One region of the Streptomyces chromofuscus genome, then DNA from elsewhere that is predicted to be linked to it. Evidence: predicted binding sites of a transcription regulator. Region 1 holds the regulator's gene; each other region holds the start of a gene.
What was found. Region 1 encodes HrcA, which represses chaperone genes, less so after heat shock. Its sites were predicted from a motif close to TTNGCACTCNGNNNNNCNGAGTGCNAA; they were not measured.
Positions count from the first base shown of each region.

Region 1 (10,257 bases):
CTGAAGCGGCCCGTGGTGGAGCGGGAGTACCAGCACCTGCTGGACGAGATGTACGCCGGGGCGCGGGAGGCCTAGGGAGGCCGGGGCCGGGGCCCGGGGAGCGCGGGCGGCTGCGGGTTCGCAGCAGTCGCTCGCGCAGTTCCCCGTGCCCCGTCGGTCGGTGCAGGCATCCTGCGTCGACTACTTGGCGTTTTCCGGTCGAGTTTGGCCACTTCGGTAACTCACCGCTTATGTGTGGGGTCTGTCTGTCACCCTGTCGGACGTGATCGAGGCGTACTGGTCCGAGCCGCTCGGAGAGCTGGACATCGGGGCCCTACCGGCGCAGAGGGAGTCCCCGCCCCTGGCCCCCGTGCCCCCCGGTGCACAGGTGCGCGCCGCCCTCAGTGGAAGCCCTCTCGCTCCGGGTGCCGCCCGGGGACTGCTGCGCTCGGCGTTCCAGGAGTGGACCGCCCTCGCGGTGCCCGGCGCCGAGCGGCTCACCGGCCGGCTGGCCCACGACGCCATGGTCGTCCTGAGCGAGCTGGTCACGAACGCCGTCGTGCACGCCGGCACCGACGTCGAGCTGGCCTGCCGGCTGGAGCCCGAGTCCGGTGCGGTCGTCGTCGAGGTCTGCGACCACCATCCCTCGCGGCCACCCCGGAACGGGGAGAGCGAGGCGGCGCGGGAGACGCCGGAGTACGGGCGCGGGCTGCGGCTGGTCGCCGCGCTCTCCGAGTCCTGGGGCGTGACCTACCGGCGGGGCGCCAAGACCGTCTGGGCGCGGGTGACCGCCGAGGTGTGCCCGGGCGCCGAGGGGCACGACCTCGAGCGCACGGGTTTCCCCGGCGCCGAGCTGCTCGCCCCCGAACCTTCCTCCGACGCGCCCGAGCGGGGGCGGCTCCCTCGGTCCGTGCGCGACCGGGACTGGCTCGGCCGGGGCGCGCTGTCCTTCCTCGCCGAGGCCTCCGACCTGCTCGCCGGGCAGCTCGACGAGGACCTGGTCGCCGCGCTCACCGGCCAGCTGATCGTGCCGAGGCTTGCCGACTGGTGCGCGGTGTGGCTGGAGGACGAGGCCCTGGGCGGCCGGGCCGGGTGGGGCGAGGGCGGCGGGGCGGGCGGGCCGCGGCCGGCGCGGGTGTGGCACACGAACGAGGAGCGGACCGAGGAGCTGCGGCGGTGCCTGGAGAAGGAGCCGCCGCGGGTGGGGGACGGGCTGACGGCCTCCGGCCCGGTGCCGTACCCGTGGCCCGGCGACGCGTGGCACCCGGAGGCGTGGCCCGACGACTCGTGCCCCGGGGGCTCGCCGGCGGGCGATGCGCTGCCCACCGGTCCGTCGCCCGACGATGGGCTGCCCCAGGACTCATCGCAGGCTCAGAAGGGCGACGGCACGGGCCCCGGCGCCCCCGCCACGCAAGGCGCCTCCGCCGGGCCCGGCGGCCCCACCGCGTCCGCCGCCCCCGCCGCCGGTACGGCCCTGTCGTACCGGCTCGTCGCCGGTGGGCGGCCGCTCGGCACGCTCGTCATCGGGCGGGCCGGACCTGCGGGGTTCCCGGACGAGATCACCGGACTCGTCGAGGACCTCAGCCGCCGGGTCGCGCTGGCCATCGGGGCGGCCCGGCAGTACGCCCGGCAGGCCACCATCAGCGCCGTACTCCAGCGGGGCCTGCTGCCCGGGGCGGTCGCGCAGATCCCCGGAATGCGCAGCGCCCTCGTGTACGAGCCCTGCGACAAGGGCGGGCCCAGCGGCGACTTCTACGACCTCTTCCCGGCCGGCGACGGGCGCTGGTGCTTCGCCGTCGGCGACGTCCAGGGCAAGGGGCCCGAGGCGGCCGTCGTCATCGGGCTGGCCCGCCCCTGGCTGCGGTTGCTCGCCCGCGAGGGCTACCGCGTCGCCGACGTCCTGGACCGCCTCAACCAGCTCCTCCTCGACGACGCCACCGAGGCCGCCGACGCCGCCGCCCGCGCGCTGGTCGGCCCCGTCGGACCCGGAGACGGTCCCCAGACCCGCTTCCTGTCCCTCCTGTACGGCGAACTCGCCCCCTTCGACGGCGGCGTCCGCTGCACCGTCGCCTCCGCCGGGCATCCGCTGCCGCTGCTCCTCGGGCCGGACGGCGACGTCCGTACCGTCGCGCGGCCGCAGACCCTGCTCGGGGTCGTCGAGGACGAGACGTACACCAGCGAGAGCTTCGAGCTGAGGTCCGGTGACACCCTGCTGTGCGTCACGGACGGGGTGACCGAGCGGCGCAGCGGCTCGCGCCAGTTCGACGACGGGGACGGGCTGGCGGCGGCGCTGGCGGGGTGCGCGGGGATGAGCGCCGAGGCGATCGCCGAGCGGATCAGGCGGCTGGTGCACGACTTCGGCGGGCGTCCGCCGGAAGACGATCTGGCGCTGCTGGTGCTCCAGGCCGAGTGACGCCCCGCGTACGGGACAATGGGGGACATGCCTTCCGCACTTCCCGACGGCGAGCCCGTCCCCGACGACGGCGCGCTGCCCCCCGCCGCGCTCGCCGGGGCGGCCGACCGACCCCTCGGGTTCTACCTGCACGTCCCCTACTGCGCGACCCGCTGCGGCTACTGCGACTTCAACACCTACACGGCGACCGAGCTGCGCGGCACGGGCGGCGTGCTCGCCTCGCGCGACAACTACGCCGACACGCTGATCCACGAGATCCGGCTGGCCCGCAAGGTGCTCGGGGACGACCCGCGCGAGGTGCGGACGGTCTTCGTCGGGGGCGGTACGCCGACACTGCTGGCCGCCGACGATCTCGTACGGATGCTGGGGGCGATCCGGGAAGAGTTCGGGCTGGCGGCGGACGCCGAGGTCACGACGGAGGCGAACCCGGAGTCGGTTGACCCGGCGTACCTCGCGGCGCTGCGGCAGGGCGGCTTCAACCGGGTGTCCTTCGGAATGCAGAGCGCGAAGCAGCACGTGCTGAAGATTCTCGACCGCACGCACACCCCCGGCCGCCCCGAGGCGTGCGTCGCGGAGGCCCGGGCAGCCGGGTTCGACCATGTGAACCTGGACCTGATCTACGGCACGCCGGGGGAGTCCGACGACGACTGGCGGGCCTCGCTGGACGCGGCGCTGGGAGCGGGGCCGGACCACATCAGTGCCTACGCGCTGATCGTGGAGGAGGGCACGCAGCTGGCCCGGCGGATCCGCCGGGGCGAGGTCCCGATGACCGACGACGACGTGCACGCCGACCGGTACCTGATCGCGGAGGAGCGGCTGTCCCAGGCCGGTTTCGACTGGTACGAGGTGTCCAACTGGGCCACCTCGGACGCCGCCCGCTGCCTGCACAACGAGCTGTACTGGCGGGGCGCCGACTGGTGGGGCGCGGGGCCGGGCGCGCACAGCCACGTCGGCGGTGTGCGCTGGTGGAACGTGAAACACCCCGGCGCCTACGCCGCCGCCCTGGCGGCCGGCCGCTCACCCGGCGCCGGCCGCGAACTGCTCTCGGACGAGGACCGCCGCGTGGAGCGCGTCCTGCTGGAGCTGCGGCTGCGCGACGGCGTGCCGCTGAGCCTGTTGCGCGCGGACGGTCTGCGGGCCGCGCGCCGGGCCCTGTCCGAGGGCCTGCTCCAGCAGGGCCCGTACGAACAGGGCCGTGCGGCCCTCACCCTGCGCGGGCGACTGCTGGCGGACGCCGTGGTGCGGGACCTCGTGGACTGATCACTCCGGCGGGTGAATCGGTGCGGAACGCGGGTTCGGTCCCTAACCTGGTTCGTAGGCTGCCGCCGACAGTGCGCGGCGGATGCGGAGGGCCACGGAGATGACCGCTGTGGATGATCGCCGGGTGCATGAGGCGTTCGAGAACCTTGTCGTTCCCGAGGGCTTCAAGGCCGAGCTCATCCGGGGGGAAATCGTGATGATGGCCGGACCCGACAAGGTCCACAACCGCATCGTGCAGTTCGTGCAGGACCAGATTCCCTCGGATCGCTGGGAACGGCTTCAGACCCAGGACGTGGCCTTTCCGCGCGAGGAGAGCGAGCCCCAGCCCGATCTGGTGGTCATGGAGGCGGGCGCCGACGACAGCCCCGGACGGCTGGTGCCCGCACCGGCGGTGACCATGCTGGTCGAGGTCGTTTCCCGAACCAGCGTGCATCGGGACTACGTGGAGAAGCGGTCGATCTACGCCGCCGGTGGCGTGCCGGTCTACCTGATCATCGACCCCTTCGAAGCGAGGTGCCTGGTGCTGACGGAGCCGACGGGGACCGGGTTGTCGGCGGACTACCAGAGCAACCGCACACGCAAGTTCGGGGACCGAGTGCACCTGCCGATCATCGGCGTCGACCTGGACACGAGCCGGTTCGGCACTCTTCCATCGCTCAAGGCGCCGTGACGAAGTCGATCAGTTCCTCCACGCGGCCGAGCAGCTCGGGTTCCAGGTCCTTGTAGGAGCGCACCCGCGACAGGATCGCCTGCCAGGCCGCGCCGGTGTTCTCCGGCCACCCCAGAGCCCGGCACACCCCCGTCTTCCAGTCCTGCCCGCGTGGTACGCGGGGCCACGCCGCGATGCCCAGCGACGCCGGCTTCACCGCCTCCCAGATGTCGATGTACGGGTGGCCCACCACCAGGGCGTGCTCGCTGGTCACCGACTCCGCGATGCGCCACTCCTTCGTGCCCGGCACCAGGTGGTCCACCAGGACGCCCAGCCGCGCGTCCGGGCCCGGCGCGAAGGACTCCACGATCGCCGGGAGGTCGTCGACACCCTCCAGGTACTCCACGACCACGCCCTCGACGCGCAGGTCGTCGCCCCAGACCTTCTCCACGAGCTCGGCGTCGTGCCGGCCCTCGACGTAGATGCGGCCGGCGCGGGCCACCCGGGCACGGGCGCCGGGGACGGCGACCGAGCCGGAGGCGGTACGGGTCGGACGCACCGGACCGGAGGACGGCCGCACGAGCGTCACCACCCGGCCCTCCAGCAGGAAGCCCCGTGGCTCCAGCGGGAACACCCGCTGCTTGCCGAACCGGTCCTCCAGGGTCACCGTGCCCGCCTCGCAGCGGATCACCGCGCCGCAGAAACCGGTGCCGGGCTCCTCGACGACCAGGCCGGGCTCCGCGGCGACCTCCGGGACGGGCCGGGGCTTCTTCCACGGAGGGGTCAGATCCGGAGAGTACTGGCGCATTCGCATGACGATATGGACAGGCCCTTGCGTCATCCGTGCGACACGCCGAACCGGACGGCGAGGGCGTCGCGCTGGCGCCGCACGAACGCCGCGTCCACCACCGCTCCGTGACCGGGCACGTACAGTGCGTCCTCACCCCCCAGGTCGAGCAGCCGGTCGAGGGCGGCGGGCCAGTGCGACGCCACGGCGTCGGGACCCGCCTGCGGCTCCCCCGACTCCTCGACCAGATCGCCGCAGAAGACCACCTCCGGCTCGCCCGGACGCTCCCCGGGGACCAGCACCACCAGGTCGTACGCGGTGTGCGCCGGGCCCACGTTCGCCAGCAGCACCTGCCGGCCGGGGCCCAGGTCGAGGGTCCACTCGCCGCAGACGTGATGGCGGGGCGGGACCAGCGTGTCGGCCGCCTCCTGCGCCGCCGCAGCGTCCAGACCGTGGTGGACGGCGTCCGCGCGGAGTTCCTCACGTCCGCGCCGGCCGCCGAGCACGGAGTCGATGCCGACCGCGCCGAACACCTCGACCCCGGCGAACGCCGCCGCGCCCAGCACGTGGTCGAAGTGGGGGTGGGTCAACGCGAGATGGGTCACACGGTGACCGGCCAGCGCCTCCGCCCGCGCCCGCAGCGCCGCCCCCTCCGCGAGGCTCGACCCCGCGTCGATCAGCAGCGCCGCGCCCCGGCCGACCACCAGCCCCACCGTGCAGTCCCAGCCGGGCAGCCGGCAGCGCCCGACGCCGTCCGCGAGCCGCTCCCAGCCCACCTCTTCCCAAGTCACGCTCATACCGCGACGCTAGGCCCTGTCGCCGTGTTCGCGCCTGCCCGGCCGCGCGAACGGCTTGATCGCGGCGACAGGGCGTGCGGTACGCCCCCACCCGGCACGACCTCCGGGGACCGGCCTTGCCGGAGGCGTACCCGGCGGCCGTACACTGGGCCGGTAAGGCTGGCACTCGCCTGCGTCGAGTGCCAGGGGGAAGCGCCAAGGGGACGACGTGCTGGAGGTGTGCGCGGATGCTCAGTGAACGAAGGCTGCAGGTACTGCGCGCGATCGTCCAGGACTACGTCGGCACCGAGGAGCCGGTCGGTTCCAAGGCGCTCACCGAGCGGCACGGCCTCGGCGTCTCCCCGGCGACCGTGCGCAACGACATGGCCGCCCTGGAGGACGAGGGATACATCGCCCAGCCGCACACCAGCGCCGGGCGCATCCCCACCGACAAGGGCTACCGGCTCTTCGTCGACAAGCTCGCCGAGGTCAAGCCGCTGACCGCGCCGGAGCGGCGCGCGATCCAGAACTTCCTCGATGGCGCCGTCGACCTGGACGACGTGGTGGCCCGCACCGTGCGGCTCCTCGCGCAGCTGACGCGGCAGGTCGCCGTCGTGCAGTACCCGTCACTGACCCGGTCCACCGTGCGGCACGTGGAGTTGCTCTCGCTGGCGCCGGCGCGCGTGATGCTGGTGCTGATCACCGACACCGGGCGGGTCGAGCAGCGGATGGTCGACTGCCCGGCGCCGTTCGGCGAGGCGTCGCTGGCGGATCTGCGGGCGCGGCTGAACAGCCGGGTCGCGGGCCGCCGTTTCGCGGACGTGCCACAGTTGGTGCAGGATCTGCCGGAAGCCTTCGAGCTGGAGGACCGCGGCACGGTCCAGACGGTGCTCTCCACCCTCCTGGAGACGCTCGTCGAACAGACCGAGGAGCGGCTGATGATCGGCGGCACCGCCAATCTGACCCGCTTCGGACATGACTTCCCCCTCACCATCCGCCCCGTCCTGGAGGCGCTCGAGGAGCAGGTCGTGCTCCTCAAGCTCCTGGGCGAGGCGAAGGATTCGGGCATGACCGTGCGCATCGGGCACGAGAACGCCCATGAGGGACTCAACTCCACGTCGGTGGTGTCGGTCGGCTACGGTTCGGGCGGCGAGGCAGTCGCCAAGCTCGGCGTGGTCGGACCGACCCGCATGGATTACCCGGGAACGATGGGAGCGGTACGCGCAGTGGCACGGTACGTCGGACAGATCCTGGCGGAGTCGTAAGTGGCCACGGACTACTACGCCGTTCTCGGCGTGCGCCGCGACGCGTCGCAGGAAGAGATCAAGAAGGCCTTCCGGCGGCTCGCACGCGAGCTGCACCCGGACGTCAATCCCGATCCGAAGACGCAGGAGCGGTTCAAGGAGATCAACGCCGCTTACGAGGTGCTGTCGGACCCGCAGAAGAAGCAGGTCTACGACCTCGGCGGCGACCCGCTGTCGCAGGCCGGCGCGGGCGCCGCGGGCGGCTTCGGCGCGGGTGGCTTCGGGAACTTCTCGGACATCATGGACGCGTTCTTCGGCACGGCGTCGCAGCGCGGGCCGCGCTCGCGCACCCGCCGGGGCCAGGACGCGATGATCCGTATCGAGGTCGAGCTGGACGAGGCGGCCTTCGGCACGACGAAGGACATCCAGGTCGACACGGCCATCGTCTGCTCCACGTGCAGCGGCGAGGGAGCGGCGCCGGGGACCTCGGCGCAGACGTGCGACATGTGCCGCGGGCGCGGTGAGGTGTCGCAGGTCACTCGGTCCTTCCTGGGCCAGGTCATGACCTCGCGCCCCTGCCCGCAGTGCCAGGGCTTCGGCACCGTCGTGCCGAACCCGTGCCCGGAGTGCGCGGGCGACGGCCGGGTGCGTTCCCGGCGCACGCTGACGGTGAAGATTCCGGCCGGTGTCGACAACGGCACGCGCATCCAGCTCGCCGGTGAGGGCGAGGTCGGGCCCGGTGGCGGTCCGGCCGGCGACCTCTACGTCGAGATCCACGAGCTGCCGCACTCGACCTTCCAGCGGCGCGGCGACGACCTGCACTGCACGGTCACGATCCCGATGACGGCGGCGGCCCTCGGCACGAAGGTGCCGCTGGAGACCCTGGACGGCCTGGAGGAGGTCGACATCCGGCCCGGCACCCAGTCCGGCCAGTCGATCCCGCTGCACGGCCGGGGCGTCACGCACCTGCGCGGCGGCGGCCGCGGCGACCTCGTCGTCCACGTCGAGGTCCAGACCCCGACCAAGCTGGACGTGGAGCAGGAACGACTCCTGCGGGAGCTGGCCAAGCTCCGCGGCGAGGAACGACCTCAGGGACAGTTCCAGCCCGGGCAGCAGGGGCTGTTCTCGCGGCTGAAGGACGCGTTCAACGGGCGCTGACGGCTGCTGACGGATGGTGCCGAGGCTGCGCCGAGACGCGGCCGGGGGACCGGCGGGTGTCCCCGGGCAGGCACCGTCAGCCGGGCAGCGGGGGCTGTTTCCCGCGGCCGAAGAACGCGTTCGACGGGGTGCCGTCGGCATATGCCGGACGGCAGCCCGGATTCGGACTTGTTCGGAGGACGTGACAACATGCCGTCATGTCCTCCGCACTGACCGATCTCTTTCCGCTTCCGATCGTGCAGGCCCCCATGGCGGGCGGCGTCTCCGTGCCGCGGCTCGCCGCGGCCGTGTCCGAGGCCGGCGGGCTCGGATTCCTCGCGGCCGGTTACAAGACGGCCGACGGCATGTACCAGGAGATCAAGCAGGTGCGGGGGCTGACCGCCCGCCCCTTCGGCGTGAACCTGTTCATGCCGCAGCCCGACGTCGCGGAGCCCGCCGCCGTCGACGTCTACGCCCATCAGCTGGCCGGAGAGGCCGCCTGGTACGAGACCGAGCTCGGCGACCCCGACAGCGGCCGGGACGACGGTTACGACACCAAGCTCGCGGTGCTGCTGGACAACCCGGTGCCGGTGGTCTCCTTCCACTTCGGCGTGCCCAGCCGTGAGGTCCTGGACTCCCTCCGCCGCGTCGGCACCCTCACCCTCGTCACCGCCACCACGCCCGACGAGGCCCGGGCCGTCGAGCAGGCCGGCGCCGACGCCGTGATCGTGCAGGGTGCCGAGGCCGGCGGCCACCAGGGCACGCACCGGGACATCCCCGAGAACGACGGCTCCGCCATCGGCCTGCTCTCCCTGATCGGCCAGATCCGCGAGGCGGTCGGCCTGCCGCTCGTCGCCGCCGGCGGCATCATGCGCGGCAGCCAGATCGCCGCCGTCCTGGCGGCCGGCGCGAGCGCCGCGCAGCTCGGCACGGCGTTCCTGCCCACCCCCGAGTCCGGCGCGAGCGCCGTGCACAAGCAGGCGCTGACCAACCCGCTGTTCGTCCGTACGGCACTCACCCGCGCCTTCTCCGGCCGCCCGGCCCGCGGCCTGGTCAACCGCTTCCTGCGCGAGCACGGCCCGTACGCCCCCGCCGCCTACCCCGAGGTCCACCACCTCACCTCCCCGATCCGCAAGGCCGCGGCGCGGGCGGGCGACGCGCAGGGCATGGCGCTGTGGGCCGGCCAGGGCCACGGGATGGCGCGTGAGCTGCCCGCCGGGGAGCTGGTGCAGGTGCTGGCGGCCGAGCTCACCGCGGCCACGACGGCGTTGTCCTCCGGGAGCGCCGGATGACCGCTCCGGTCTTCGTCGTCGAGCACTTCCGCGCGGGCGACGGCGGACGGTACGTCCTCGACGGGCCCGAGGGCCGGCACGCGGTCTCCGTGAAGCGGCTGCGGCCCGGCGAGGACGTGGTCCTCACCGACGGGGCCGGGCGCTGGGCGGAGTGCGTGGTCGTGGACACCGAGGGCAAGGACCGGCTGATCGTCCACATGGACTCGGTGTCCGAGGAACCGGTGCCCGAACCTCGCATCACGGTCGTCCAGGCCCTGCCCAAGGGGGACCGGGGCGAGCTGGCCGTGGAGACCATGACCGAGGTCGGGGTCGACGCGATCGTGCCCTGGCAGGCCGCCCGCTGCATCACCCAGTGGAAGGGCGACCGCGGAGCGAAGTCCCTGGCCAAGTGGCGGGCCACCGCCCGCGAGGCCGGCAAGCAGTCCCGCCGGGTGCGCTTCCCCGAGGTCGCGGACGCGGCGACGGGCAAGCAGGTCGCCGCGCTGCTCGCCGGGGCCGGCTTCGCCGCCGTACTGCACGAGAGCGGTGAGGAACCGCTGGCCGCCGCCGAACTGCCCACCGAGGGCGAGATCGTGCTGGTCGTCGGACCCGAAGGAGGCGTCTCCCCGGAGGAGTTGTCGCTCTTCGCGCAGGCCGGGGCGCGTGCCTACCGGCTCGGGCCGACCGTGCTGCGCACCTCGACGGCCGGTACCGCGGCGGCGGCGCTGCTGCTCGGCCGTA
Region 1 is NZ_CP063374.1:2,726,271-2,736,527, reverse strand. Features, by position in the region: gene IPT68_RS12285 (AMP-dependent synthetase/ligase) at 1-75, shown strand, start outside; gene IPT68_RS12280 (SpoIIE family protein phosphatase) at 263-2,392, shown strand; gene hemW (radical SAM family heme chaperone HemW) at 2,420-3,652, shown strand; gene IPT68_RS12270 (Uma2 family endonuclease) at 3,753-4,322, shown strand; gene IPT68_RS12265 (DUF3097 domain-containing protein) at 4,309-5,109, opposite strand; gene IPT68_RS12260 (MBL fold metallo-hydrolase) at 5,139-5,885, opposite strand; gene hrcA (heat-inducible transcriptional repressor HrcA) at 6,113-7,129, shown strand; gene dnaJ (molecular chaperone DnaJ) at 7,130-8,266, shown strand; gene IPT68_RS12245 (nitronate monooxygenase) at 8,464-9,537, shown strand; gene IPT68_RS12240 (16S rRNA (uracil(1498)-N(3))-methyltransferase) at 9,534-10,257, shown strand, end outside.

Region 2 (10,257 bases), 960 kb from region 1:
GCGGCGATCGTGGTCTACCCGGGGGTGGCGAAGGTGACGGCGTTCGGCGTGGCGCTCGCCCCCGGCCAGGGCGGGGTGCTGGGCGCGCTGGCGGCGGCGCTGCTGGGAACGTACGTCGAGAAGTGGTGCCGCGGCCGGATCCCGCAGACCCTGGACGTCCTCCTCACCCCCACCGTGACGATCCTGGTGTCGGGCCTGGCGACCCTGTACGGCCTCATGTACGCGGCCGGCGCCCTCTCCACGGCGATCGGTACGGCCGCGAACTGGCTTCTGACCACGACCGGGGCCCTGGCCGGTCTGATCCTCGGCGGCCTGTTCCTGCCCCTCGTCATGCTGGGCCTGCACCAGGCCCTGATCCCCATCCACGCCACCCTCATCGAGCAGCAGGGGCACACCGTCCTGCTGCCCGTCCTCGCCATGGCGGGCGCCGGCCAGGTGGGCGCGGCGCTCGCGGTGTACGTCCGGCTGCGCCACGACACCTCCCTGCGCACCACCATCAAGTCCGCGCTGCCGGCCGGGCTGCTGGGGGTGGGAGAGCCGTTGATCTACGGCGTCTCCCTCCCCCTCGGCCGCCCGTTCCTCACCGCCTGCGCGGGCGGTGCGGCGGGCGGCGCCTTCATCGGCGTGTTCGCGATGCTCGGCGACCCGGTGGGCGCGACGGCGATCGGCCCTTCGGGGTGGGCCCTGTTCCCGCTGGTGGCGGGCAGCGGCGGGACCGGGACGGCGCTGGCGGTCTACGCGGGCGGGCTGCTGACGGGTTACGTCGTGGGCTTCCTGGCGACGTACGCCGTCGGGCTGGCGCCCACCATCACGGGTGTGCCCGGCGACCGGACACCCGAGCGATCCACTTGACGAACTCGCCCGGGTCCTCGTCGGCGCCGTGCCCGCCGTCCCCGTAGTAGGCGGTGTCGACGTCGTCGCCGAGCACGGTCAGACGGGCGTGCGGGGTGGAGACGACCGAGAGCGACGTGTCGCTGTCCTTGGTGCCGACCCGGATCCACCAGTGCCGCGAGCGCTGCGGGGTGACCTGGTCGACGAGGTGGTGCATCGGGTTCACCAGCCGCAGCTTGGCCGGCGGGTCCGTGTCGAGCCGGGCGCCGGGGCCCGCCTCGTGCCGGAGGCCGAAGAGGGTGAAGTGGCGGGCCGGGGTGGTTCCGGTGCCGAAGAGGTTGTTCTCGAAGGCGGGCAGGTCGAACGCGTCGAAGGACGGCACGTTCCTCTTGCGGGGGCCGACGTGGGTGAGGAAGTCGGCCCGGGTGAAGGTGGCTCCGCGGCCGTCCCGGGTGATGAAGGGGTGGGGGGCGAGTCAGGCGGCGCGGTCGGCGTGCTCAGCGCGGCGAGATACCTGGCCCGCTCGGCGGTCTCTCCGCTCTCCTGTGCGGGAGGATGGGGTCCCGGCTGCGTCAGTCAGGAAGGACCACAGGCGACCGATCATGAACCACGCCCAGCTCACCGCCCTGGGCCGCGCCCTGCGGCTGCTCGGCGAGCACGGTGAGGCCCTCACCGCCGACACCCCGGACGCCCGGCTGCACGAGGTCAAGGCCGACCTGCGGCGCGCGCTGGACCTGCTGGAGGAGAGCGTCACCGCCGCCGCGCCCAGCACCCGGTGCGCCGAGCACCCGACGGGGCCCGTGGACGAGAGCGCGCCCGACCTGTGCCTGCTGTGCGAGACCCGGCGCCGCGCCGCCCGGCGCGCCGAGTTCAACGGGCCCGCCGCGCCCGGCCCGCCCACCGGGTCCGCACCCTCCCGGTACGGGGTGCGCGGTGACCGGCCACAGCCCCAGCAGCGGTGGCTGCCGGAGCTGTGGAACGGGCAGGAGTGGCAGTTGTGCGGCACCCCGCGCCGGGACCGGCGGGAGGCCGAGCTGTACCTGGCGGCCCAGCGGCGCGGCTCGCGGCCCGCGATGGCCTACCGGCTGGTGCACGAGTTCACCGATTACGAGGTGCTGCGGGTCTGGGGCACTGCGGTGCGGGTCGACATCGAGCCCATGGGCAACCTGTGACCGGCGGCTGGGGCCTGGCGTTCGGATCACGCCGCTGAGGCGGGGGCCGAACGCCGGGCGGCCCCAGGCCGTCGCGGACTCGGGCAGCGGCCGGGGCGCCGCCGAGAGGGCCGCTCCGGGCGCCCGGCCGCCCGGGTTGTGGCGCGGCAGGAACGACGCGACCACGAAGGCGAGCAGCGCCGCACCCGCGCCGACCGCCGGCACCGTACGGAAGCCGTCCCGCGACGGCAGCGAGAACGCGCGGTCAGCTCAGCGACCCCAACGACGCCGCGTCGTAGGGCGCCAGCTCGTCGAAGCGGCCCGCGAGCACCTTCGCCGCCCACCGCGGGTCCTGCAACAGCGCCCGTCCCACGGCCACCAGGTCGAACTCGTCGCGCTCCAGCCGCTCCACCAGGTTGTCGAGGCTGCCCACCCCGGCACCCTCCCCCTGGAACGCCTTCAGGAACTCCCCGTCCAGACCGACCGAGCCGACCGTGATGGCGGCCTTGCCGGTGAGCTTCCTGGTCCAGCCCGCGAGGTTGAGGTCCGAGCCCTCGAACTCCGGCACCCAGTAGCGGCGCGTGGAGGCGTGGAAGGCGTCGACGCCGGCCGCCGCGAGCGGGGCCAGGACCGCCTCCAGCTCCTCCGGGGTCTCGGCGAGCCTCGCGTCGTAGGCGTCCTGCTTCCACTGCGAGTAGCGCAGGATCACCGGGAACTCCGGCGAGACCGACGCGCGCACGGCGGCCACGATCTCCGCCGCGAACCTGGTGCGGGCCACCGGGTCACCGCCGTAGGCGTCGGTACGGCGGTTGGTGCCGGCCCACAGGAACTGGTCGATGAGGTAGCCGTGGGCGCCGTGCAGCTCCACCCCGTCGAAGCCGATCCGCTCGGCCGCCGCCGCCGCGTCGGCGAACGCCGCGACGACGTCGTCCAGATCCTGGCTGGTCATGGCCCTGCCGGTGCCCTCGGTGCCGTCCAGCCGCAGCCCGGACGGACCGACCGCCGGCGCCTCGGGGTACGGCGGCTTGCCCTGCCGGCGCACCATGCCGATGTGCCACAGCTGCGGCACGATCCTCCCGCCCGCCGCGTGCACCGCCTCGGCGACCTTCGCCCACCCGGCCAGCTGCTCCTCGCCGTGGAAGCGCGGAACGCGGTCGCTCTCACCGGCCGACTCGTGACCCACGTAGGTGCCCTCGGTGACGATCAGACCGACGCCCGCGCCGGCGCGCCGGGCGTAGTACGACGCCACGTCCGCGCCGGGCACACCGCCCGGGGAGAACTGGCGGGTCATCGGCGCCATCACGATCCGGTTGGGGACGGTGAGCCCGCCCACGGTGAACGGGCGGGACAGGACCTGGGCCGCTCGGGAGACGTCGGGGGAGGCGGTGACGGTCACGTGGGGGCTCCTCGGGTGCCGGTTGACGTGGGGACGCACGCGCTTCACCCACAAGGTGCATGCGTGTGCGATTAATGCGCATGCATTGAGCATGCCTCCGCGACAACCACCGGCCACCGGGCGTCATTCCACGCCGCCTCCCCCGTCCGGGTGTGATCCACATCACGAAACGCCCGAGGGCGGCACCCCCTGTCTCCAGGGAGTGCCGCCCTCGGTACCGACGGACGGGTCCGATCCTCGAAAGGATCAGAAGTCCATGTCACCGCCCGGCATGCCGCCGCCGGCCGGGGCCGCGGCCTTCTCCGGCTTGTCGGCGATGACGGCCTCGGTGGTGAGGAAGAGCGCGGCGATGGAGGCGGCGTTCTGCAGGGCAGAGCGGGTCACCTTCGCCGGGTCGATGATGCCTTCCTTGACCAGGTCGACGTACTCGCCGGTCGCGGCGTTCAGGCCGTGGCCCGGGGTCAGGTTGCGCACCTTCTCCACCACGACGCCGCCCTCGAGGCCGGCGTTGACGGCGATCTGCTTCAGCGGGGCCTCCAGGGCCAGCTTCACAGCGGCGGCACCGGTGGCCTCGTCGCCCTCGAGCTCCAGCTTCTCGAACACCTGGGAGGCCTGGAGCAGGGCCACGCCACCACCGGCGACGATGCCCTCCTCGACGGCCGCCTTCGCGTTGCGAACGGCGTCCTCGATGCGGTGCTTGCGCTCCTTGAGCTCGACCTCGGTGGCGGCACCGGCCTTGATGACGGCCACGCCGCCGGCCAGCTTCGCCAGACGCTCCTGGAGCTTCTCGCGGTCGTAGTCCGAGTCGCTGTTCTCGATCTCGGCGCGGATCTGGTTGACGCGGCCCGCGACCTGGTCGGCCGAGCCGGCACCGTCGACGATGGTGGTCTCGTCCTTGGTGATGACGACCTTGCGGGCGCGGCCCAGGAGGTCCAGGGTCGCGTTCTCCAGCTTGAGGCCGACCTCCTCGGAGATGACCTCGCCGCCCGTGAGGATGGCGATGTCGCCGAGCATGGCCTTGCGGCGGTCACCGAAGCCCGGGGCCTTGACGGCGACGGACTTGAAGGTGCCGCGGATCTTGTTGACGACCAGGGTCGACAGGGCCTCGCCCTCGACGTCCTCGGCGATGATCAGCAGCGGCTTGCCCGACTGCATGACCTTCTCCAGGAGCGGGAGCAGGTCCTTGACGTTGGAGATCTTGGAGTTGGCGATGAGGATGTAGGGGTCCTCGAGCGACGCCTCCATGCGCTCCATGTCGGTGGCGAAGTACGCCGAGATGTAGCCCTTGTCGAAGCGCATACCCTCGGTGAGCTCCAGCTCCAGACCGAAGGTCTGGGACTCCTCGACGGTGATGACGCCTTCCTTGCCGACCTTGTCCATCGCCTCGGCGATGAGCTCGCCGATCTGGGTGTCGGCGGCGGAGATGGAGGCCGTGGAGGCGATCTGCTCCTTGGTCTCGACCTCCTTGGCCTGGTCGAGCAGCGCGCCGGAGACGGCCTCGACGGCCTTCTCGATACCGCGCTTGAGGGCCATCGGGTTGGCACCGGCGGCCACGTTGCGCAGGCCCTCACGGACCAGCGCCTGGGCGAGAACGGTGGCGGTGGTCGTACCGTCGCCGGCGACGTCGTCCGTCTTCTTGGCGACTTCCTTGACCAGCTCGGCGCCGATCTTCTCGTACGGGTCCTCGAGCTCGATCTCCTTGGCGATGGAGACACCATCGTTGGTGATCGTGGGGGCGCCCCACTTCTTCTCGAGGACGACGTTGCGGCCCTTGGGGCCGAGCGTCACCTTCACGGCGTCCGCGAGCTGGTTCATGCCGCGCTCGAGGCCGCGCCGCGCCTCCTCGTCGAACGCGATGATCTTGGCCATGTGAAGTGGTCCCTCCAGGACTGGGGGTGATTCCTTCGGACCGCGCCCGCGCCCGCGACGGACGGCTCGCCTGCCTCGTGGTTCCTTGCCCCACCCGGCCTGCGGCCTCACCGACCCGGTCCTTCTTTTGTCACTCTCACCTTCAGAGTGCTAACGCCAATGATTAGCACTCGCCCCTGCCGAGTGCAAGCGCCTCCCGGGATCCGGCCGGGTGCTGCGCCGCCCGCGGACGCCGCGGGCGGCCGACACGCCGAAGGGCCCGCACCCCCGGTGAGGTGCGGGCCCTTCGAACAGAAACGTCACATGCGGTGGTCGCGCGCTTAAGCGGTGACGCGAACCATGTCGGCCTGCGGACCCTTCTGGCCCTGCGAGATCTCGAACTCGACCCGCTGGCCCTCTTCGAGGGTCCGGTAGCCGTCCATCTGGATCGCGCTGTAGTGGACGAAGACGTCCGCACCACCGTCGACCGCGATGAAGCCGTACCCCTTCTCCGCGTTGAACCACTTGACGGTGCCCTGAGCCATGCCTAACTCCCCTATTACTGGCCCTTGCACAGATCCACACTTCGCGGATCCGGGTCAGACCTCGCCCCCCATTCACCGGGGGGCGTGCGCCGGAACGCGTCGACCGCGGCTGAATGTATCTGTCCAACTGCCGTCTGCAACAGGTCAATCGGACGAGAAATCTGGGCACCGATGGTCGGTAATTTACGGAGAATTCACCCGGATTCAGGGCAAGTCGGGCTCCATAAAAGGAGTGAAAGACGCAAAAGAGCCACAAACTTTGGCTACTTCTCATCGCACCGGAGCCGGAACTCATATGCGTCCGGCATGTCGAGCTGTGCCGGGTTCCCCAACTCTACCGCGCTCAACCACACTGAATTGCCCCCTCCGCTTCTCTCACGGAGGGGGCAATTCGACGAACATCGAGTAACCGGCGTTACTCACGGTAAGGCGTCAGCGGTTCAGCCGCCCGCCACCGCCGGAATGATCGAAACTCCGACACCGTCCGGAGTGGCCGTCTCCAGCCCCTGCTCGAAACGGACGTCGTCGTCGTTGACGTAGACGTTGACGAACCGGCGCAGCTTGCCCTGGTCGTCCAGGACCCGGGCGGCGATACCCGTGTGGTTCTTCTCCAGGTCCTGGATGACCTCGCCGAGGGTGGCCCCCTCGGCGGTGACCTCGGCCCGACCACCCGTGTAGGTGCGCAGGATGGTGGGGATGCGGACGGTGACGCTCACGTGGGAACCTCCGGTCGGACGAGTTGCTCAGGGGCGCGGGGAACTGACGACGACGGTGGGCGAGGCCTCAGACGAGCCCGGCCTCACGGAACGACTCGAGGCTGGGCCGAATGGTCGCGGTGAGCCCCGTACCCGCCACCGCGTCCAGCGTCTTCAGACCGTCGCCGGTGTTCAGCACGACGGTCGTCAGCGACGGATCCAGCACGCCGTTCTCGATCAGCTTGCGCGTGACCCCGACGGTCACCCCGCCCGCGGTCTCCGCGAAGATCCCCTCGGTCCGCGCCAGCAGCTTGATCGCGTCCACGACCTGCTCGTCCGTCACATCCTCCACCGCGCCGCCGGTCCGCCGGGCGACGTCCAGCACGTACGGCCCGTCGGCCGGGTTGCCGATGGCCAGCGACTTGGCGATGGTGTTCGGCTTCTGCGGCCGCACGACGTCGTTGCCCGCCTTGAACGCGGTCGACACCGGGGAGCAGCCCTCCGCCTGCGCGCCGAAGATCTTGTACGGCTTGTCCTCGACCAGCCCGAGCTCGATCAGCTCCTGCAGACCCTTGTCGATCTTGGTGAGCTGCGAGCCGGAGGCGATCGGCACCACGATCTGGTCGGGCAGCCGCCAGCCGAGCTGCTCGCAGATCTCGTACGCCAGGGTCTTGGAACCCTCCGCGTAGTACGGCCGCAGGTTGACGTTGACGAAACCCCAGCCCTCGCCGGCCGGGTCGCCGATCAGCTCGGAGCAGAAGCGGTTCACGTCGTCGTAGTTGCCCTCGATGCCCACGAGTTCGCCGCCGTAGACCGCGGCCATGACGACCTTGCCCTGCTCCAGGTCGTGCGGGATGAACACGCAGGAACGGAAGCCGGCCCGGGCCGCGGCGGCGCCGACGGCGCCGGCCAGGTTGCCGGTGGAGGAGCAGGAGAGCGTGGTGAAGCCGAACGCGCGGGCGGCCTCCAGGGCCTGGGCGACCACGCGGTCCTTGAAGGAGTGCGTCGGGTTGCCCGAGTCGTCCTTGACGAAGAGCTTGCCGGTCTCGACGCCGAGCTCGCGCGCCAGGTTGTCGGCCTTCACGAGCTTGGTCCAGCCGGGGTTCAGGTTCGGCTTGCCGGCCACGTCCGCCGGGACGGGCAGCAGCGGCGCGTACCGCCAGATGTTCGCGGGTCCCGCTTCGATGCGCTTTCGCAGTTCCTCGGCGCCGTACGCGGAGAAGTCGTAGGCGATCTCCAGCGGGCCGAAACACTCCTCGCACGCGAAGACCGGGCCGAGCGGGACGCGATGGCCGCACTCGCGACAGGACAGCGCCGCGGCGGGACCGAGATCGACGGTGGGATTGCTGGTGCTGCTTTCGACAGTCTGCACAGCCATGTGAGGCGAGGCCCTTTCTCCTCATCTTCCTCACGACGCATCTCGCCGTGAGACGGATTTGGCACCTTCCCTAGCCGGGAGCCTCGCGGAGCGATCAAGAATGATCTACGAGAACCGACTGGAGGGTTGCCGGGGCTTCAACGGGCCGTTTCCCTCTGCCCCTCTGGATGAGCTGTATGTGGTTGTTGAGCGCCGATCGACGCCGACGACCCCCGACATGCGATGGTCACCAGCGTTGTTCAAGACTGTAACCGAAGGCCAGGACAGTTGAGATAGTCGTCCGAACCGCGAGATGGATCACAGAACACGTCCGTTCGCCGAGAGAACGCGAAGGAGCAGCAGACCGTGCTGGAAGAAGTCGAGCGCTGGCTGACCACCCGCTCCTGGTCGCTGACCGATCGCCCGCTGCACAAGATCCTGGCCGCGAAGCGCGCCACCGGCCAGTCGGTCAGTGTCGTGCTGCCCGCACTCGACGAGGAGGAGACCGTCGGCGACATCGTCGCCGCGATCCGGCGCGACCTCGTCGAGCAGGTCCCGCTGGTCGACGAGCTCGTCGTGGTCGACTCCGGGTCCACCGACCGCACCGCCGAGGTGGCCGCCGCGGCAGGCGCCCGGGTGGTGCACCGCGACGCGATACTCCCGCGCATCCCGGCCGTCCCCGGCAAGGGCGAGGTGCTGTGGCGCTCCCTGCTGGTCACGCGCGGCGACATCGTCTGCTTCATCGACGCGGACCTGAGGGAGTTCTCCTCGGACTTCGTCACGGGCATCGTCGGCCCGCTGCTCACCGACCCGGACGTCGACCTCGTCAAGGGGATGTACGACCGTCCCCTGGGCGGCGCGGCCGGGCAGGGCGGCCGGGTGACCGAGCTGATGGCCCGCCCGCTGCTGAACCTGCACTGGCCGCAGCTGGCCGGCTTCGTCCAGCCGCTCGGCGGCGAGTACGCGGCGCGGCGCTCGCTGCTGGAGCAGCTGCCGTTCCCCGTCGGGTACGGCGTGGAGCTGGGCATGCTGGTGGACGCCCTGCACCTGGTCGGCCTCGACGCCCTCGCGCAGGTGGACGTCGGGGTGCGCAAGCACCGGCACCAGGACGGGCAGGCGTTGGGCCGGATGGCGGCGGCGATCTACCGCACGGCCCAGCTGCGTCTGGCCCGCGGCCACCTCGTCCGCCCCTGCCTCACCCAGTTCGAGCGGGTGGAGGAGGGGTTCGAGCCGCGCACCTACTCGGTGGACACGGAGGAACGGCCGCCGATGGTGGAGATCGCGGAGTACGCGGCCCGGAAAGTGGCCTGACCGTTGTATACGGTCACCCGCCGGGCTCGAACCGTACGTTTGAGCGGTTACGGAGAGGGCTAGGTTGAGGCGTATGGCTTCGACGCACGGTCCTGCACAGGTACTGGTCGCCTCCAACCGGGGCCCGGTTTCGTACGAGGTGCGCGAGGACGGCTCGCTGCACGCCAAACGCGGCGGCGGCGGGCTGGTCTCCGGCCTCTCCGCGATCGGTCCGGACGCCGGCGCGCTGTGGGTGTGCTCCGCCCTCGGCGACGGCGACCGCGAGGCGGTGCGGCGCGGGGTCGGTGAGTCCGGGGTGCGCATGCTGGACATCCCGGCGGACGTGCACGCCGACGCCTACAACGGCATCGCGAACTCCGTGCTGTGGTTCGTGCACCACATGCTGTACCAGACGCCGCTGGAGCCGGTCTTCGACGCCGATTTCCGGCGGCAGTGGGCGTCGTACGAGGCGTACAACCGGGCGTTCGCCGAGGCGCTGGCCCAGGAGGCGGCCGAGGGGGCGGCGGTGCTGGTGCAGGACTACCACCTGACGCTGGTGCCGGGGATGCTCCGCGAGCTGCGGCCGGACGTGCGGATCTCCCACTTCTCGCACACGCCGTGGGCGCCGCCGGAGTACTTCCGGATGCTTCCGGACGACGTCGCCGGACAGTTGCTGCGGGGCATGCTGGGCGCGGACCGGCTGGGCTTCCTCACCCACCGCTGGGCGGACGCCTTCACGGCGTGCTGCGAGGCGTTCGCCGGAGGGCTCGGGGACACGCGGGTGGGCGTGCACGGCCTCGGTGCCGACGCCGACTTCCTGCGCAAACGGTCGCGCGAGGCCGACGTCGAGGAGCGGATGACGGCGCTGCGGGCGGAGATCGGCGAGGGCCGCAGGGCGATCGTCCGCGTCGACCGCACCGAACTGTCGAAGAACATCGTGCGCGGGCTGCTGGCGTACCGGCAGCTCCTCGACGACCGCCCCGAGTGGCGCGAGCGGGTCGTGCACGTCGCCTTCGCCTACCCCTCGCGGCAGGACCTCGCCGTGTACCGCGACTACACGGCCGAGGTGCGGCGGCTGGCGGACGAGATCAACGAGCGGTACGGCACCCCGGGCTGGACGCCGGTCGTCCTCCACGTGAAGGAC
Region 2 is NZ_CP063374.1:3,686,372-3,696,628, forward strand. Features, by position in the region: gene IPT68_RS16495 (PTS transporter subunit EIIC) at 1-852, shown strand, start outside; gene IPT68_RS16500 (hypothetical protein) at 809-1,213, opposite strand; gene IPT68_RS16505 (hypothetical protein) at 1,434-2,003, shown strand; gene IPT68_RS16510 (NADH:flavin oxidoreductase) at 2,248-3,378, opposite strand; gene groL (chaperonin GroEL) at 3,625-5,247, opposite strand; gene IPT68_RS16520 (cold-shock protein) at 5,568-5,771, opposite strand; gene IPT68_RS16525 (MoaD/ThiS family protein) at 6,212-6,487, opposite strand; gene thrC (threonine synthase) at 6,555-7,844, opposite strand; SAM riboswitch class I at 7,863-8,018, opposite strand; gene IPT68_RS16535 (glucosyl-3-phosphoglycerate synthase) at 8,190-9,134, shown strand; gene IPT68_RS16540 (alpha,alpha-trehalose-phosphate synthase (UDP-forming)) at 9,208-10,257, shown strand, end outside.
Region 2: a site for HrcA is predicted at 5,411-5,437, ahead of groL (chaperonin GroEL). Genes of this name have one in related genera too.

Region 3 (10,257 bases), 2.1 Mb from region 1:
GTTCACCCAGGGGGCGGCCCGCGACCTGGCGGGCAGCGGGGTCCGGCTGATGGCCCTGTGCCCCGGCTTCGTCCGCACCGAGTTCCACCAGCGCGCCGGCATGGGCACGGACAACATCCCGGGCTGGATGTGGCTCGACGCGGACAAGCTGGTGGCGGCGGCGCTGTCGGATCTGGCGCGGGGGAAGACCCTGTCCATTCCGGACCCGCGGTACAAGGCCATCATGGGCGTGGTGAAGGTGGCGCCGCGGGGTTTGCTGGGCGGGGTGGCCTCACGCGCGGGACGCACATACGGGCCTCAGTAGGGCTCGTCGCGGTGGGGCGCGTCCTGGCGGGGCCCGTTGTGGGAGGGGTCGTCGGTGACAGGGCCCGTCGTGACAGGGCCCGTCGTGACAGGGCACGTCGTGACAGCGCCCGTCGTGACAGGGCCCGCCGGTGGCACAGCCCGTCGGTGGCACCGCCCGTCGGCCTCGTCGGCCCGGCACCGAGGCGGGCCCGGCCTGGAAGTTCGCCCGGCATGGAAGCCGACACGGCGTCGAGCCGGCATGCCGCAGAAGTCTGCACGCCGCAAAGTCCGGCACACCGGTAGAAGGGCACACCGGTAGAAGGGCACACCGCAGAAGCCGATCCGGCTCAGAAGCCCACCCGGCGTCGAGGCCGGTGCGGCGCGCCCTGCGCTCGTGCCCCGGTGGTGATCAGGGCCCGCACCGGGACGGCGTCCGCCTCCGTACCGCCCTGTCCCGGTCGGCCGTCACGTCGCCGGGCAGGATCTCCCCCGCCGGATCGGCCGGCGGTGTGCGGGACGATGGGTGTCCTGCCCGCTCGGGCTCTCGCTCGCCATCAGGCGTACGCCGAACCGGACTCGGCCGGTGCGGATGTCGGCCGGCTGGGCCGACTGCCCTCTGCGCACGACCAGTTGCGAGCCCGCCCCGCGGCGCGCCCCCCTTCCGGTGACGGCCGGCCCGACGTGCCCGTCCCCCACGACCGAGCCGTCGCCCGATGACCGCGTGGCAGCGGGCGCGTTGCCGTCCCGGGTCCCGGCCGTCGCCGGCCGCCTTCGACCGCGCGCGTCCCACCGGCGCACGGCGTCATGGGGCCCCGGCGACCCCAGGCGCCGGGCGGCCCCGGTGGGACAATGGACGCGTTGACCGGGACGGGGACGGGAGGCGGCGGCAATGACATTCGTGCAGGTCATCGACTGCAAGACCAGCCGGTTCCAGGAGCTGGATCGGCTGATGGACGCATGGGTCCAGCAGACCAAGGGGAAGCGGACGGCGACGCACAGTGTGATCGCGAAGGACCGCGCCGACGCGTCGCACTTCATCGAGATCGTGGAGTTCCCGTCGTACGAGGAGGCGATGCGCAACTCCACGCTTCCGGAGACCGATCGGATCTTCCAGGAGATGGTCGCGCTCTGCGACGAGACACCGACGTTCACGGACCTGGACGTGGTCCGGGACCAGCAGATGTTCAGCGCCACGGTGCGGCGGTTCTTCGAGCTGATCGGGACTCCCGGGGAGCTGCCGCCGCTCGACGAGGTGATGCAGGAGCACTACCACGACCACAACCCGGCGAACGTCGACGACGCGATCGGGATGGATCACATCCGGCGCGACATGCGGGTCTGGCGGGACGGCTTCGACTTCGAGTTCAGCATCGAGGACCTGATCGCCGCGGGCGACCGGGTGTGCGCGCGGTGGTTCTGGCGGGGCACGCACAAGGGCGAGTTCCTGGGAATCGCGCCCACGGGCAAGGAGGTCACCATGTCGGGGACGACCGTCTTCCGCTGCGGCGGGGACGGGAAGCTCGTCGAGGGATGGTGGGAGTACGACCGGATGGGGCTGATGGAACAGCTGGGCGTCTTCGAGGAGCTGGAGCGCTAGAGCCGCTCGTTCGGGTCGGCGCGGAAAACGGGCGAGGCCCGGCACCCCTCGGGGTGCCGGGCCTCGCCATGGCCGCTGGGCGTCAATGCGCGTGGCCGTGACCGTGGCCGTGACCGGCGGCGGCCTCCGGCTCCTCTTCCTTCTTCTCGACGACCAGGGTCTCGGTCGTCAGCAGCAGGGAGGCGATGGAGGCGGCGTTCTCCAGGGCGGAGCGGGTGACCTTGACCGGGTCGATGACGCCGGACTTGATCAGGTCGCCGTACTCACCGGTGGCGGCGTTGTAGCCGCTGCCCTTCTCCAGCTCGGCGACCTTGGAGACGATGACGTAGCCCTCGAGGCCGGCGTTCTCGGCGATCCAGCGCAGCGGCTCGACGGCGGCCTTGCGGACCACGGAGACACCGGTGGCCTCGTCGCCGGTCTTGTCGAGGTTGCCCTCGAGGACCTTGACGGCGTGGACGAGCGCGGAGCCCCCACCGGAGACGATGCCCTCCTCGACCGCGGCGCGGGTCGCGGAGATGGCGTCCTCCAGACGGTGCTTCTTCTCCTTCAGCTCCACCTCGGTGGCGGCGCCGACCTTGATCACGCACACGCCGCCGGCCAGCTTCGCGAGGCGCTCCTGGAGCTTCTCGCGGTCCCAGTCGGAGTCGGTGTTCTCGATCTCGGCCTTGATCTGCGCCACGCGGCCCTGCACGTCCGCGGACTTGCCGGCACCGTCGACGATGGTGGTGTCGTCCTTGGCGACGGTGACGCGGCGGGCGGAGCCGAGCACGTCCAGACCGACCTGGTCGAGCTTGAGGCCGACCTCCTCGGAGATGACCGTGGCGCCGGTGAGGACCGCCATGTCCTGGAGCATCGCCTTGCGGCGGTCGCCGAAGCCGGGGGCCTTCACCGCGGTGGCGTTGAAGGTGCCGCGGATCTTGTTCACGACGAGGGTGGAGAGGGCCTCGCCCTCGACGTCCTCGGCGATGATCAGCAGCGGCTTGGAGGAGTTGGCCTGGATGATCTTCTCCAGCAGCGGCAGGAGGTCCGCGATGGCGGAGATCTTGCCCTGGTGGATGAGGATGTACGGCTCGTCGAGGACGGCCTCCATGCGCTCCTGGTCCGTCACGAAGTACGGCGACAGGTAGCCCTTGTCGAAGGCCATGCCCTCGGTGAAGTCCAGCTCCAGACCGAAGGTGTTGGACTCCTCGACGGTGATGACACCGTCCTTGCCGACCTTGTCCATCGCCTCGGCGATGAGCTCGCCGACCTGCTGGTCCTGGGCGGACAGCGCGGCGACGGCGGCGATGTCGGACTTCTCGTCGATCGGCCGGGCCGAGGCGAGCAGGTCCTCGGAGACCGCGGCGACGGCGGCGTCGATGCCCTTCTTCAGGGCGGCCGGGGAAGCGCCGGCGGCGACGTTCTTCAGGCCCTCGCGGACCAGCGCCTGGGCCAGCACGGTCGCGGTGGTCGTACCGTCACCCGCGATGTCGTTGGTCTTGGTCGCCACCTCCTTGACCAGCTGGGCGCCGAGGTTCTCGTACGGGTCCTCGACCTCGACCTCGCGGGCGATGGTGACGCCGTCGTTGGTGATGGTGGGGGCGCCGAACTTCTTGTCGATGACGACGTTGCGGCCCTTGGGGCCGATCGTCACCTTGACCGTGTCGGCGAGCTTGTTGACGCCGCGCTCGAGGGCGCGACGGGCGTCCTCGTCGAACTTCAGGATCTTCGCCATGGCAGCGGGAGCCCTCTCGGAAAGTCTGCGGTAAAGAGACTGCGCCCCGGGCGCCCGGCTTCGTTATCGGTCGCGGGGGCCAGGGGCGCAGCTCGAAAAAGCGGTGTGCTGGGGGTGAACTACTTCTCGATGATCGCGAGCACGTCGCGAGCCGAGAGGACGAGGTACTCCTCGTTGTTGTACTTCACCTCGGTGCCGCCGTACTTGCTGTACAGAACGACGTCGCCGACCTTGACGTCGAGCGGAAGGCGGTTGCCGTCCTCGAAGCGGCCCGGGCCCACGGCCAGGACGACGCCCTCCTGGGGCTTCTCCTTGGCGGTGTCCGGAATGACCAGGCCAGAGGCCGTGGTCTGCTCGGCGTCCAGCGGCTGGACCACGATGCGGTCCTCGAGCGGCTTGATGGCAACCTTGGAGCTGGCGGTCGTCACGATCCGACCTCCCCCTTCGGAGATCTCACGGGGTTAACTGTCTGAGGTGGCGACCAGGTGGATCCGTCGTCGCGGGTGCCGGACCTGCCCGTCGCGTGTTTGGCACTCTCCAGTGGGGAGTGCCAGAGCCGAGACTATGACCGCGATTAGCACTCGGTCAAGCGGAGTGCCAATTGCCCGCGGCGCGTCGGCGTCCGGAGCCGTCTTCTGACGCCGTCCGGGCAGGGCACGTGCCGGACGGGCCGGATGTGCGCCGCCCCTCAGAGATAGTCCTCCAGGCGCCCCACCGTCAGGCCCGCCTCCTGTACGCGCCTCAGCAGCCGGGTGGTGCGTTCGCGGAGCATCGGGCTCGGGGTCTCCGTGGAGGGGACCGAGACGATGTCGCCCGGGCGGAGGCGGGCGGGGCCTTTCGTGAAGGTGAGGTCGTCGGCGTGCATCGTGGCCCGCCAGAGCACGATCGCCGCGATGCCGCAGTCCCCGGCCGCCCGGCGGGTCGTCGTGTCGTACGTGCCGTAGGGCGGGCGGAACAGGTGCGGGCGGACGCCGAACCGGGCGCGGAGCTTGTCCTGCTGCCCGCAGATCTCGGCGCGCTGGCCGGTGTACGGCAGCCCGCGCAGGGCCGCGTGGTCGAGGGTGTGGTTCTGCACGCTCGCGCCGACCGAGCGCAGGCGCGCGAAGTGGCCGTACCCGGGCCCGGCGACGCTGTCGGTGAGGAACATGCTGACCGGGAGCCGCAGCTCCCGGACCATGTCGACGAACCGCGGGTCCTTCTCGGCGCCGTCGTCGTAGGTGAGGAAGACCACATCGTGGGGCGTCGGGACGTGGTCCAGGACCGGTGGGAGCCCGTCCGCCGGGCGTGACACGTGGCGCCTGGGCGAGGGGGCCGCAGGCAGCGGCGAGGGCAGGCCCCACCGGCGGTGGGGCGGGAGGTGCGAGGCGGCCGAGCCGGGTGGCGCCCCCGCCTCGGCGCCGGACCGCTCGGTCGGGACGTCGGGCAGGGCGCAGCCGGAGAGCAGGGCCAGGAGCACCGCGGCCCGAGCCACCCGCACACGCCGAGTCACAGGTAGTCCTCCAGGCGGGCCACCGCGTACCCCTTGGCCGTGACCTTGTCGAGGAAGACGCGGATCATGTCGGGCATCCGGCCGTCCCAGTCGTCCTCGCCCCGGAAGTGGCTGAGGACGATGTCGCCGGGGTGGATGTCGCGGTCCCACTCCCGGTAGTCCCAGCGGTCGACGAAGACCTCCTCGTTCCACAGCGGCACGTACTCGATGCCGCAGTCCCGGGCGGCGCGCAGCGTGTCGGAGTTGTAGTTGCCGTAGGGCGGGCGGAACAGCAGCGGGCGTTTGCCGTAGCGCCTTTCGACGACGTCCTGCATGCCGCAGATCTCGTGCTTCTGCTCGGTGTAGGACAGGTCGGGCAGGTACGGGTGGTTGAGCGTGTGGTTGTTCAGACCCACTCCCCCGGCCTGCATCCGGCGGAAGTAGCCGTAGTTCTCGCTCACCAGGTAGTCGCTGAGGAACGCGGTGTACGGGATGCGCAGGTCGGTCATCATCCGCAGGAACGCCGGGTCCTTCTCCGCGCCGTCGTCGATCGTCAGGAAGACGACCTTCTGGCGGGTGGGGACGGTGGTGAAGACCGGCGGGAGGCCCTGCTCCTCGTGTCGGTCCACCTCGAAGCCGGCCCGGGTGGTGATCGCCGGCTTCTTCGCGGGCGGGGGCGGCGGCCTGAGCGGGGTCCTCTGCAGCCCCCAGCGTTTCGCGGCGGCGACCAGGGCGGCATGGTCGGCGCGGAGTTTGGCGGCGTAGCCGTCCAGCGCGCGGGCCGGGGGCGCCTTGAGGGGCGGGGGCGCTTCGTCGTCGGCCCGCGCGCAGCCCGAGGCGAGGGCGGCGGCGGTCAGGACGGCAACCGAGGCCCTGACGGTCGTACCCCTCCGGCGCCACCAAGACCTATTTTTGTCATTTTGTACTACTGCTCGCATGGGGCCGGATCCTCCCAGGCCCCGTCCCCGAACCCCCGCCGACACCGCCGCCGGAAGCACACCGTCCACCGACTGGCCGACAATGACCCGGTGAACGACCTCGCCCCTCTCCTCACCCCCGAAGGCCGGGCCCTCCTCGACGAGGTGCGCGGCACGGACCCCGCGCAGGAACTCGCCGTCGCCACCCGGCTGCGCCGCGACCACCCGGCCGAGCTGGTGTCGGCGGCGCTCGGCCAGGCGCGGCTGCGGCAACGGGCGGTGGCCAAGTTCGGGGCGGCGGACGCGGAACGGATGTACTTCACCCCCAACGGCGTCGAGCAGTCGACGCGGGCGAGCGTGGCCGCGTACCGCGCCCGGCGGTTCGGCGAGCTGGGCGTGACGTCCGTGGCGGACCTGTGCTGCGGCATCGGCGGGGACGCGATCGCCCTCGCCCGCGCAGGGATCCGCGTCCTCGCCGTGGACCGCGACCCGCTGACGGCGGCCGCCGCGCGGGCGAACGCCGAGGCCCTGGGGCTGGACGGGCTGATCGAGGTGCGCGAGGCGGACGTCACGGAGGTGGACGTGTCGGCGTACGACGCGGTTTTCGTGGACCCGGCGCGCCGGGGCGGCCGGGGCCGCATCTTCGACCCGGAGGCCTACTCGCCGCCGCTCTCCTGGGCCGTACGGGTGGCCGAGACCGCCCCGCACGCCGCCCTCAAGGTCGCCCCCGGCATCCCGCACGAGGCCGTGCCGGGCGCCGCCGAGGCGGAGTGGATCTCGGACGGCGGGGACGTGAAGGAGGCGGTGCTGTGGTTCGGCACCGAGCCCGGCCTGGTGCGCGCCACCCTCCTGCCCGGCCCGCGCACCCTCCGCTCCCGCGGCCTGCCGAATCCCGCCGTGCGTCCCGTCGGCCGCTTCCTGTACGAGCCGGACGGGGCCGTCATCCGCGCCCACCTGGTCGCCGAGGTGGCCGCAGAGGTGGGCGGCGGGCTGATCGACGAGACGATCGCGTACGTCACGGCCGACGAACTGCGCCCGACGCCGTACGCCACCGCCTACGAGATCACGGATCGGCTCCCCTTCAACGTCAAGAGGCTGAAGGCCCTGTTGCGGGAGCGGGAGGTGGGAATCCTGACCGTGAAGAAGCGGGGGTCGGCGGTGGAGCCGGAGGAGCTGCGCAGGAAGGTGAAGCCGCAGGGGCCGCACTCCGCGACGGTGTTCCTGACGCGGGTGGCGGGCGCGCCGACGATGCTGATCGGCCACCCGTCGGGCTGACGGAGGTCAGGACGCGGTGATCGCCTTGCCGATCGCGAAGCCCTTGGCCGGACCTTCGGGGATCACCGCGTCCGTGCCGTAGGGAACGCGGTGCTCGTCGGTGTACTTGGCCTTCTTCGGGTCGGGGGAGGTCAGAACGACAACGGCTCCGTCGTCATCGAAGTCGTCGACGATCACGTACAGGGGGATGCCCGCCCGGGCGTATTCACGGCGCTTGCGGACCCTGTCGCGCTGGAGGTTGCGGTGTCCGGGTGAAGTGACCTCGACGACCATCTCGACGCCGGCGGCGTCCACGCCGAGGCCTTCCTCATCGGGGATCTCGTCGAGGTCGAGGGGGGCTACGAAGAGGTGGGGGATCCAGGACTTGTGGCGGTGGATGACGTTGCCGTCATGGTGCGCTGCGTAACCGCTGCTCGCGAGATGCGCGTCCAGCGCCCTACGGAGTCGGCCAATCAGCACGGTATGACGACGGCGACCGGTAGGCGACACCTCGATGGCCCCCTCGATGATCTCGGCGCGGTAGCCCTCGGGGAGATCCATGGCCTTCCACGCCTGCCACAGGACCTCGTCCAGATCGGACACCGGCTGGTCTGCCACCACCGGAGCCACCTCTTCTGCGAGAGCGGTCATCGTGAAGCACCTCCTCCTAACAAGTGTGGGCGCGGGCGCCATTACGGCACAAGCGACACCGCGACGCTACGAGAGCGCGGCTCCTGACGGTCCGTAACCGGTGACGATCAACCGAATGAGTGATCGTGCCCCGATCGGGTCAGCCACATTCCCGTGCCCGAGCCTCCAGCAGTTCCCGCTCGCGTTCGTTGCGGGCCAGGAACGCCGCGCGTGTGATTCCGCGCGGGCCTCCGTCGGGCGGCCGAGGCGGGCGAGCAGGTCGCCGCGGACGCTCGGCAGCCGGTGGTAGTCGCGCAGGGCGGGTACGGCGGACAGGGCGTCGACGACGTCCAGGGCCGCAGCCGGGCCTTCGGCCATGGCGAGTGGCCACCGCGCGGTTGAGTTCGACGACCGGGGACGGGGCGCGGGCCGCGAGCAGGCCGTGCAGCCTCGCGATGCTCGCCCAGTCGGTCTTCTCGTACGTGTACGCGCGGGCGTGGCAGGCGGCGGTGGCGCCCTCGTCATGCACGCGGACACCCTGATCGGTGGGGGTCAGCCCGGCGGTGTCGAGCAGCACGCCGGCCTTGGTCATCTCCTCGATCAGCTCGCCCATCCGCTGCATGAGCTCGGGGCTGGGGCCCTCGGCGGGGGCGTTCTTCTCGTCGATCCGCACGAGTGACAGGTAGCGGGGCATGGTGGCTCCCTCGGTAGTGGGTGGTCGGTGCCTTTCACCCATGCGTCGAACGGCGCCCGCCCGGATCGACACCTCCGCCGAGAATTCCTGGAAAACTTTCCTGGCGCCGTCCTGTCGCCTGCGGCCCTACCGCAGCCGCTCCCACAACGCGCCCGCCTCCGGCTCGTCGGCGACCACCCGGTTGGGGTCCGAGGGCGCCGTGACCACCGGCATCGTGACCGTCTCCACGGCGTCCGCCGGCAGGTCGCGCAGGCTCTCCCCGAGCCCCACCAGCTCCGTCAGCGAGTCGAGGCCGGTGTCGGTCGTCAGACTCCCGGTCACCGCGTCCGCGACCTCGTACAGGCGGGTCGGGTCCGACAGCAGGCTGGTCGACGCGATCCGCTCCAGGATCGCCTTCACCAGCTGTTGCTGGAGGCCTATGCGCCCCAGGTCGCTGCCGTCCCCGATGCCGTGCCGGGTACGGGCGAGGCCCAGCGCCTGTTCGCCGTCGAGGTGATGGGTGCCGGCCGGCAGGGTCAGGTGGCTGTCCTCGTCGTCGATGTCCTCCTCGGTGGTGACGGTGACCCCGCCGAGGGCGTCCACCAGCCGGGCGAATCCGGCGAAGTCGATCTCGACGTAGTGGTCCATGCGGACGCCGGTCATCGACTCGACCGTCTTCACCGCGCACACCGGACCGCCCACCGAGTAGGCGCTGTTGAACATCACTCCCTGGGCCTCGGCCGACCGGCCTTCCGACTCCAGCGGGCAGGAAGGCCGGGTGACCAGGGTGTCGCGCGGGATGCTGACCACGGTGGCCGCGGTGCGCCCGGCGTCGAGGTGCACCACCATGGCCGTGTCGGACCGGGCGCCGGTGCTCTCGCCGCCGCCGAGGGCCTGGTTCTCGGCGCCGCTGCGCGAGTCCGAGCCCAGCACCAGGATGTTCAGCGCCTCGCTGGGCGGCGCCGAGGCGGTGGCGGAGGGCGTCGGCTTGGCCGGGCGGTCGTCGCCGAGGGCGCTGTTGATGTCGACGCTGTGGATGTTGTCGTCCAGCTGCCAGTAGATCCAGCCCGCCCCGGCGCCGCCCAGCGCCAGCACGGCGGCGAGGGCGAGGCCGGCGGCCCGCAGCCCGCCCGGCCGCCGGCCCTGCCCTCTTCGGCCCTCGTCCTCGTCCCCGTCGTGCTCCGTTATGTGTCCCGTCACAGACAGGAACATAAGTCCGAATTATTTCGGGCGGGGACTGCGAAGCCCGCTTTCTTGGGAAAATCTCAGACTTCTCAGCCCAGCGTCACCGTGAGTAGTGGATTGCCGCCGCTCCAGGAGCCGTTGAAGCCGAACATCACCGAACCGCCGTCCGGGACCGTCCCGTTGTACGACGCGTGGGACCAGCTGACCGTTGCACCGGTCTGCGCGCGGTGGGCGAGCCGGTCCTGGGTGACGCGCCGGACCGCGCCGTACGTCCAGTGCGCAGAGATCATGTGCGGGTGCCTCCGAAAGTTTCGGTGTGCATCCCTCAGCTTCCGGCCACCCTCGGCGCGGCAGTACTGCTGCGCACCACCAGGCTCGTGGCCAGCTCGACCCGCGTCGCGGCGGCGGCCTCGTCCCCGCGCCCCAGCTCCAGCACCAGCCGGGCCGCCGCCTCCGCCATCTCCGTCAGCGGCTGCCGCACGGTCGTCAGCGGCGGCCCCACCCAGCGCGCCACCGGCAGGTCGTCGAACCCGA
Region 3 is NZ_CP063374.1:4,791,281-4,801,537, reverse strand. Features, by position in the region: gene IPT68_RS21810 (SDR family NAD(P)-dependent oxidoreductase) at 1-304, shown strand, start outside; gene IPT68_RS21805 (ester cyclase) at 1,175-1,882, shown strand; gene groL (chaperonin GroEL) at 1,965-3,596, opposite strand; gene groES (co-chaperone GroES) at 3,716-4,024, opposite strand; gene IPT68_RS21790 (polysaccharide deacetylase family protein) at 4,285-5,085, opposite strand; gene IPT68_RS21785 (polysaccharide deacetylase family protein) at 5,082-6,002, opposite strand; gene IPT68_RS21780 (THUMP-like domain-containing protein) at 6,093-7,256, shown strand; gene IPT68_RS21775 (Uma2 family endonuclease) at 7,263-7,886, opposite strand; partial or broken gene IPT68_RS21770 (RNA polymerase subunit sigma-24) at 8,026-8,385, opposite strand; gene IPT68_RS21760 (LCP family protein) at 8,686-9,750, opposite strand; partial or broken gene IPT68_RS21755 (cellulose binding domain-containing protein) at 9,813-10,004, opposite strand; gene IPT68_RS21750 (LacI family DNA-binding transcriptional regulator) at 10,049-10,257, opposite strand, start outside.
Region 3: a site for HrcA is predicted at 4,171-4,197, ahead of groES (co-chaperone GroES). Genes of this name have one in related genera too.